Regions from separate parts of the Ideonella margarita genome, predicted to be linked through region 2. Evidence: riboswitches for the same ligand, from Rfam matches in the RefSeq annotation. Region 2 holds a riboswitch; the other holds the start of a gene.
What was found. A riboswitch is a leader RNA that binds a small molecule or an ion and turns the genes downstream of it on or off. The one in region 2 is predicted to bind glycine.
Positions count from the first base shown of each region.

Region 1: linked by a shared signal. The riboswitch ahead of gcvT (glycine cleavage system aminomethyltransferase GcvT) and the one ahead of AACH00_RS16345 (D-amino acid dehydrogenase) in region 2 are both predicted to bind glycine.

Region 1 is NZ_JBBUTI010000018.1:46,023-50,431, forward strand. Features, by position in the region: gene AACH00_RS19235 (Crp/Fnr family transcriptional regulator) at 443-1,024, shown strand; RNA gene ffs (signal recognition particle sRNA small type) at 1,051-1,147, shown strand; gene AACH00_RS19245 (peptidylprolyl isomerase) at 1,257-1,793, opposite strand; glycine riboswitch at 2,009-2,100, shown strand; glycine riboswitch at 2,117-2,229, shown strand; gene gcvT (glycine cleavage system aminomethyltransferase GcvT) at 2,277-3,431, shown strand; gene gcvH (glycine cleavage system protein GcvH) at 3,506-3,880, shown strand; gene gcvP (aminomethyl-transferring glycine dehydrogenase) at 4,001-4,409, shown strand, end outside.
Region 2 is NZ_JBBUTI010000012.1:43,756-48,164, forward strand. Features, by position in the region: gene AACH00_RS16335 (glycine-rich domain-containing protein) at 56-772, opposite strand; gene AACH00_RS16340 (hypothetical protein) at 785-1,858, opposite strand; glycine riboswitch at 1,959-2,063, shown strand; gene AACH00_RS16345 (D-amino acid dehydrogenase) at 2,232-3,497, shown strand; gene AACH00_RS16350 (DUF3047 domain-containing protein) at 3,537-4,379, opposite strand.

The DNA of each region.
Region 1 (4,409 bases), on a different contig from region 2:
CCACACTGAGCGCAACGCAGCTCAACGGAGCTTAAAACCCACCCAAAAGCCACCCGGGCAAACGCCTAGGGTGGCTTTTTTCATGGAAATCTGCGCGTTCATGTGTCACGGGAGAGACACATTTGCGCAGCAATGAGTTGCGGCAAGGGGCACCCGACGAACGGCTGTTTGTCAATCGATTGCAGCGACCTAGCATGGTCACCCGTTAAAGAAAAGGCATGGCTGCCCCGCGCAGCGCCACGCACTTGCCAGCAGGACGGCAAGTTTTCTGCCACCACATGCCTCTGGTTGCCCGATGCCCCTGCCCGATCACCTGCACGAAGAACCCAACCGACCGCCTCAGCCTTTGGGCCCAGGCCTGCTACTCAACATTCCGCTGCTTGCGGCGCTACCGATCGAGCAAGCCCAGGAACTCGCCGCGCAAAGCTTCAAGCGCCGATACATGCGCGGGGAATACATTCTTGAACAGGGCCAGCATGGCCATTCGCTCTACATCCTGCTGCAAGGCAAGGCCCACGTGCTGCGCACCGACAACCGTGGCCGCGAAGTCATTCTGGATGTGCTGCGCACCGGCGACCATGCCGGCGAGATGTGCCTGATCGACAACCAGCCGCACTCTGCCAGCGTACGCTGCGAAACCAACTGCGACGTGCTGGAATTGCCCGGTGCGGTGCTTGCACGCACCTTGCCTGATCGCCCGGTGCTGTCGTGGATGTTGATGCGCACCCTGGTCAAGCGTTTGCGCCGTGCACACCGCCAGATCAATTCGCTCGCCCTGAAAGATGTACCCGGCCGTGTGATGCGGGCGCTGCACGACATGTCGGAGCCCGAACAGATCGGCTCTCGCATCGTGCGAGAGCGGGTCTCGCGCCATGAGCTGGCACGCATGGTGGGCGCCTCGCGCGAGATGGTCAGCCGGGTCGTGCTGGAGCTGGCTACGCAGGGCAAGCTGGAACTGCGCGACGACGGCGGCGTGCGTCTGTTGCTGCCAAATAAAGAGTTGAATGCCCGCCCGCCGGAATGACGCTGCCATCGCCTACAATCAATGCTGACGGGCCTCCTCGCATGGAAGCGCAGCCAACTGGGTCAGGTGGGGAACCAAGCAGCCCTAACTGTTGCAACCAGTGCCGAGATCAGGCTCGTCAACCTCATTCACCGGATTGATCAACCAATCCGGAGCCCTCTCCGGGCACCCAACGGCCTCCATGAGTTCTGCTCTGGAGGCCTTTTTATTGGCGTGGCCGCAAGCGATGGGGTCAATCGACCACTGCGGCCCGAGTGATGCGCACCGGCTCCTTCAGCATCTGGCCGCGGACATACGCCTCGCCCTGCTCCGGGTCGGTGACGCTGGCATGAATGCGGCGCACCACATCCATCCCGCTCACGACACGGCCGAACACGGCGAATCCCTGTCGATCTGGGTTGCGCGCGGCACCTGCATCCAGCCCGGGTTGATCGCCGACGCAGATGAAGAACGCAGCCCCGCCACCAGTGCCCGGCGCGCCGCGCGCCAGCGACAGGCTGCCGTCAAGGTGCTTCAAGCCAGTCATTGACGTGGGCTCATGCGTCACCGGCGGCAACTCCCGGTTCTCGTCCAGCAAACCGCCCTGGATGACCTGGATGGGCGGTGAGCCTCGGTCGTTGTCCTCCCGCACGACGCGGTAGAAGCCAGCCTGCTGCTGGTACAGGCCAGTCGTCACATAGCGCAGGAAATCCGCCGACGACAGCGGTGCCCGGCTCGATTCGAGTTGCACCACGATGTCACCGGCTGTGGTTGTCAGCTTGACCCGCACGGGTGCTGCCTCAGCGGGTGTTGCTGCCCTTGCGGCATGACTCATCGGACACACAGCGAAAACGATGGTCGCCGCAAGGGCGTTGAGCAATAGGCGTGGAGGCATTCAAGGGTCCGTTCATGATCTGTGCGGGCGCGTCAGCAGCCCAGGCAAGCATCAAATTCTGCACCCGAAGCGGCTGGCGCGCGATGGCGGCGATGCGGCTCGGGTACACTGCCGTCTTGTCAGGAGAGAGCTCCATCCGGGGCCGCCGAAGGCGCAGAGGTTCACCCCTCGAACGCTCAGGCAAAAGGACTGACAAGCGGCTTGCCGTAACAAGCAAGACGTTCCTCACTGGAGAGAGACAAGCCGTCGAGCTTGTCCACCGAAGGGGCAAGCGGTGTCCGTCATCCACGGCACTGTCAATCTCTCAGGTAAAGCGGACAGCGGGGGCACTTCTCAACCATTGCGTGGTTAAGTCAGAACTGCCCTCGAAAGCTCCACATGTCCGCTGCCGCCCCAGATCAAACTTCCCTGCACCACACGCCGCTGCACGCGCTGCACCTGGAACTGGGCGCACGCATGGTGCCGTTCGCCGGCTACGCCATGCCGGTGCAGTACCCCGCCGGTCTGATGGCCGAACACCGCCAGTGTCGTGATGCGGCCGCGCTTTTCGACGTGTCGCACATGGGCCAGCTGCGCCTGGTGGGCGCTGGCTCCGGCGCTGCGCTGGAAACGCTGGTGCCCGTTGACGTGATCGACCTGCCGGCTGGCAAGCAGCGTTACGCGTTGTTCACCAGCGAGCAAGGCACGTTGCTGGACGACCTGATGATCACCCGCCCGCAGGCCGACGCTGCCGCCGCGTTTGGTGACCTGTTCGTGGTGGTGAATGCTGGCTGCAAGGACGCTGACATTGCCCATCTCAAGCAGCACATCGGCCACCTGTGCGAGGTGATTCCCATGCCTGAGCGCGCGCTGCTGGCCCTGCAAGGGCCGCAGGCCGTGACCGCTTTGAGCCGCCTCAACCCGGCCGTGGCCAGCCTGACCTTCATGACCGGCGGCGTGTTCACGCTGGCCGGTGCCGATTGCTTCGTCACCCGCTCGGGCTACACCGGCGAAGACGGCTTCGAGATCTCCGTGCACCAGGACCAGGCCGAAGCCTTGGCGCGTGCATTGCTCGCCGAGCCGGAAGTCAAGCCTGCTGGCCTGGGTGCGCGCGACACGCTGCGCCTGGAAGCCGGCCTGTGCCTGTACGGCCATGACATCGACACCACCACGACGCCAGTGGAAGCCGCGCTGACCTGGGCCATCCAGAAGGTGCGCCGCACCGGTGGCGCCCGTGCTGGCGGCTACCCCGGTGCAGCCGTCATCGACGCGCAACTGGCGGCTGGTGCTGCCCGCAAGCGCGTGGGCCTGGTGGGCGCCGAGCGCGCCCCGGTGCGTGAAGGCGCAGCGATCGTCTCGGCCGACGGCACCCGCCTGGGCACCGTCACCAGCGGCACGCTCGGCCCGACCGTCAACACGCCGATTGCCATGGCTTACCTGCCGGTGGATCATGCCGCCGTGGGCACCCAGGTCTTCGCCGAAGTGCGCGGCAAGCGCCTGCCGATGACCGTCACCGCCATGCCGTTCACGCCGAACCGCTATTACCGCGGCTGAGCGGCTGAGCGCGTCGCCCCGATTTCCTTCCCATTTCCTTTCCTCTGACCCTGAAAAGCTCCAGGAGCCCCGACATGTCGATCAAGTACACCGCCGACCACGAATGGATCAACGCCGCTGACAGCGCAGCCGCCGTGGTGGGCATCACCGTGCACGCCCAGGACGCCCTGGGCGATGTGGTGTTCGTGGACCTGCCGGAAGTGGGCAAGACCTACGCCAAGGGCGACATCGCCGGCGTCGTCGAATCGGTCAAGGCCGCTGCCGATGTCTACATGCCGGTCGACGGTGAAGTCGTGGCCGTGAACGACGCGCTGCGTGACGATCCGTCGCTGGCCAACACCGACCCGCTGGCCGCTGGCTGGTTCTTCAAGGTCAAGCTGGCGAACCCCGCCGAGCTGGACGGCCTGATGGACGCCACCGCGTACGACGCGCTGCTCAAGACCCTGTGATGGGTTGGCCGCACTCACCTGCGGCCCCTGAAACTCCCTGTTGCCCCTGCCCTGTTGCCATGCCTTGCCGCATCGGGCCACCGGGCGTTTGAACACATCTGCCGCTTTCGCCGCACTGCCATGACACACACCCTTGCCGCGCTGGAAAACGCCAGCGAATTCACCGCCCGTCACATCGGCCCCTGGGCTGACGATGAAGCCCGCATGCTCAGCGTGATCGGCGCTGCATCGCGTGAGGCGCTCATCAGCACCATCGTGCCGGAGAGCATCCGTCGCCCGGAAGCGATGCGCTTGCCGGCGGCCGTCAGCGAAGCGCAGGCGCTGGCTGAATTGCGCGGCATTGCGCAGCAGAACCAGGTGCTCAAGAGCTTCATCGGCCAGGGCTACCACGGCACCCACACGCCGGGCGTCATCCTGCGCAACATCCTCGAGAACCCTGCTTGGTACACGGCCTACACGCCGTACCAGGCCGAGATCTCGCAGGGCCGCATGGAAGCCCTGGTGAACTTCCAGACCATGGTCACCGACC
Region 2 (4,409 bases):
GACAGGCGGGCCTGAGCGGCCCGATGAGTCACTGGCTCAGGCATTGAGCCAGCGATCAATCGCCGCCGCAGCCACCGCCGCAGCCGCCATCGCCACCGCCGTCTCCGCCTCCGTCGCTGCCCCAGCCACCGCCATCGCTGCTGTCGGAAGTGAGGGCGTGCAGGTCACCGGTTTCGCCGCCCCCGCAACCATCACTCCCGACGCCGGTGTCATTGTCACGGCGTTGGCCTTGCGGGCCGTCCAGGCGCCACCAGGTGTGTCCGGGGATTGCGAGTTTGTGGTCGATCGCGAACAGCAGCGGCAGCCGGCTTGGTGTGCGGGGCTGGATGTTGTCGTCATGGCAGGCGGCGCGCCAGGTACGGCGCATGGCGCTCAGGCGGCCCTGCGCGGTGGCCATCGCACCGGTGCTGGCTGGCAGGTGGTGGAAGAAGCTGCCGAAGGCCTGCGCGCAGAACGCCTCATAGGCCCGGGTGTCGAGGATGAAGTGGTGCCACAGCTCATCCACCGCGAGAGAGGGCATGGCCACCGGCAGCGGCCGGGTGCGCGCATGGATGAGGAACCACTGCCGCAGCGCACGCGCCACGAGATGCTGGTCGCGCAGCGTGAGGTGGGGCCATCGCTCGGTCAAGCCATTCAGCAGCCGCGCCGGGAAGACATGACCGCGAATGAAGCGCTCGCGCTCCAGCAATTTCAGACGCCGCTGGGTGCGCCACCACATGCCTGCACCGCCCGCTGCGGCCAGGCCCAGGATCAGGTTGGTGGCGATCAGCATCGGTCGGCTCCTTCAGGGGGCAGCCACCAGGCTGGTGGTGTCGGTTTGTGAACGCAGCGACGAGCCCGTGCGGCGGATGTGCGTCACGGCCGTCGGCCAGCCGCTGCGCAGGTCGACCTTGAATTCGGCGCGGTCATCAACCGTGAGGTTGGCCAGTGTTTCACCGATGTTGGCCGTGGGCTTGCCCATGCGCGTGGCCATGTCGGTCAAGGTGCGCGACATGATGCGCTGGAACGCCGCGCTGTCTACCTTCTGCTGCCAGCCGATGGTGGCGCTGGGGCCTTCCTGCTGCATCACCTGGTACTCGCCGCGGCCTGGAATGGCCTCACCGCCCAGCGCATTTGGCAGGGCCGCGTCGTAGCTGAAGGGCTGGTTCATACCCACCGGCTTGCCCAGCAGGCTGAACATCAGCTGGGCCTCGCGGGTGCTGGTGGCCACCATCTGTGCTTCGGTCGCGAACATCGGCCGAACCTGCTGCATCACCCCGGCCACGGCGGCGTCTGTCATGCCGTTGCTGCGCAGCATCGTGCCCATGTCGGTCAACACCTTGTCCATCAGCGCCTGGATGTCGCGCCAGTTGCGCAGGCCCACCACACCGCGGTCGTGCGACACCACCAGCTCCAGCGTCAGGCCCTTCATCAGGTTCGACATCTGCCGCACCATCGGGTTGGCCGCTGCCTCGGCATCATCCAGCCGGGTTTCGCCGTAGCGCCAGGCCAGCACGCTCTGCTCGCCATTCACGGCCAGCACCTGCACGTCGATGGGCGTGTCGCTGCTCTGCGCCTGCTCAACCAGGTCGTTGCGTGCGCGGGCGCGGGTCTTGGTCAGCACATAGCGGCGGGTGTCGCCCACGGCCCAGCGCACCTGCACCAGCGGGGCGGCGGGTGTTGCGGCAGAGGGGGCAGCGGGCGCTGTGGCGGCCGCGGCCTTCGCCGACTGCCCGGGCTTGGCCGCGGCGGCGCTCTCGGTCGCGGTGGCTGGCAAGGCCAGGCAGCACAGGGCAGCCGCCATGGCCGTGATGGCCGCGAACCTGGGCGCCAGGGCGCTGCAGCGCCGTGCGCGCCAGTGTGAAAAACGGGTCAGCATGGCCGCCAGTCTACGTGCACCGTGATGACAAGCTGGCGGGGCCTGTGGCATAGTCCGGCCCGCAACGGGTGCCTGAGAAATCTCTGATCAAGCACCCGCTGACAACGCATCGGGAGAGCCCGACACCCCTTGAGACACAGGTGGTGAAGGCGCCGAAGGAGCAACCACCCCGGAAACTCTCAGGCCCCAGGACCGGTGCGTTGCGAAGTCACTCTGAAGAGCCGCCGGTGTCGTCACCCGGTGCACCGAAGGAGCAAATGCCCGCCGCCCAAGGCCGGGTGTGAATCTCTCAGGTCATGGAACAGAGGGGGTGCCTGCTGCCGCATGGGTGCGCTGCAGGCGTCCCTGATCGACGTTCCATGGAGCACTTCGCATGTCTCGCACCATTGCCGTCGTTGGCGGCGGCATCACCGGCGTCACCACCGCCTATGCCCTGGCCCGCCGCGGCCACACCGTCACCCTGTTCGAAAAGCATCGCTACGCCGCGATGGAAACCTCGTTCGCCAATGGCGGGCAGTTGTCGGCCTCGAACGCCGAGGTCTGGAACCACCTGTCCACGGTGGTCAAGGGCCTGAAGTGGATGCTGCGCAGCGACGCACCGCTGCTGGTGAACCCGAAGCCCAGCTGGCACAAGCTCAGCTGGTTCGCCGAGTTCATCGCCAACATCCCGCACTACGAGCGCAACACCGTGGCCACCGCCAAGCTGGCGATTGCCGCGCGCGACCACCTGTATGCGTGGGCCGCCGAAGAGGGCGTTGATTTCGACCTGCGCCGCCAGGGCATCCTGCACATCTACCGCGACAAGCCCGGCTTCGACCACGCCGCCAAGGTGAGCGAGCTGCTGGCCCAGGGCGGCTTGCCCCGCCGTGCCGTCACACCGGCCGAGATGCGGGCCATCGAGCCCACGCTGGCCGGCGCTTACTACGGCGGCTTCTACACCGAGAGCGACGCCACCGGCGACATCCACAAGTTCACCACCGGCCTGGCCGCTGCCGCGCAACGCCGGGGCGTGAACTGCCTGTACGGCCAGGACGTGCGCCGCGTGGAAGCCGATGCCAGCCAGGCCCGCATCAGCGTGGCCACCGACGCCGGAGAGCAGACCTTGGCCTTTGACGCCGTGGTGGTGTGTGCCGGCACCGCCAGCCGCGCGATTGCCGCGGGCCTGGGTGACCGGGTCAACATCTACCCGGTGAAGGGCTACTCCATCACCGTGAACCTGAATGACGCACAGAGCCAGGCGGCCGCGCCACAGGTGAGCCTGCTGGACGACGCCACGAAGCTCGTCACCAGCCGCCTGGGCGTCGACCGCTTCCGCGTGGCCGGCACGGCCGAGTTCAACGGCATGAACCGTGACATCCGCGCTGACCGCATCAAGCCGCTGGTGGATTGGGTGAACCAGTGCTTCCCGGGCGTGAGCACCCGCAGCGTGGTGCCATGGGCCGGCTTGCGGCCGATGCTGCCCGACATGCTGCCGCGTGTGGGCCGCGGTCGTTTGCCGACGGTGTTTTACAACACCGGCCACGGCCACCTGGGCTGGACGCTGAGTGCCGTGACCGCCGACATGGTGGCTGGGGTGCTGACCGATGCGCTGGGCGCACCGGCCACGGTGGCTGCGGGTGGTTTGCAGCCGGCTGTCTGAGCCAGCGCCTGCGTCGACGTGGAACAGGCCAGCGTCCTTTCAGGCGCTGAAGCTCAAATCACCAAACCAGGCCCTGCTCTGGATGCGCAGATCGTCACTGTCGGTGAGCACACCGACGTGGCGGATGCGCCCGGGTGGCGGCTCACCGAACACGCGCTGGTAATCGAGCGCGACGTTTCGGCGGTGCTGTCGCCACTCACCGAGGTGCGCCGCGCCGCTGTCCACCACCAGGTAGCGGATGCGCGAGCTGCGCGGGTACTGGAAGATGGCCTCGAGCGGGCCCTGGCCGTCCCACACGTACATCAGCGTGGCGTGCGGCAGCACATGGCCCGTGAATAGCTCCACCTGCTCGTGGAAGATGGTTTCGCGCAGCGTGAGCTTGGGCGGCGGGCCGTCGAAGGTGATCACCACGCGGGCCGGCGCATCGTCCAGATCGTCGTCGGCCACGGTGGCGCGAGGGTCGATCTCATCCACCCGCCATGAAAAGTTCAGCCACGGCGTTTGCCTCGGGTCGATGTTCACATCGCAGCGCAAGCCCGACACCGAGCGCGCCGCGTCGGCCTGCACCACCATGCGGCCGTCCTTGCGGGTGAGCTCGTAGTGGGTGGGCGGCAGGTCACGCCGCATGATGTGCGGGTGCCAGCCGGCGGGCAGGCTGCCCACATCGCCGCCGCCGGTGAAGGGCAGCGGGCCGCGGCTGCCGGTGGGCAGCGCTGCGGTGGCGCTGTCGGGTGGGCCGGCTTCGCCCTGGCGTGCCAAAGGCGCGCACCCGGCCACCAGCCAGCCCGCGGCCGCCGCACACCACAAGCGGCGTTGCGGCTGGGCGAGAGGCGCTGACGTGCTGGTGCAGGCCTCAGTGCGGGCGTCAGTGTGGTCGGACAAGGTCGCTGGCAGGTGTGGGTGCGGCATGGG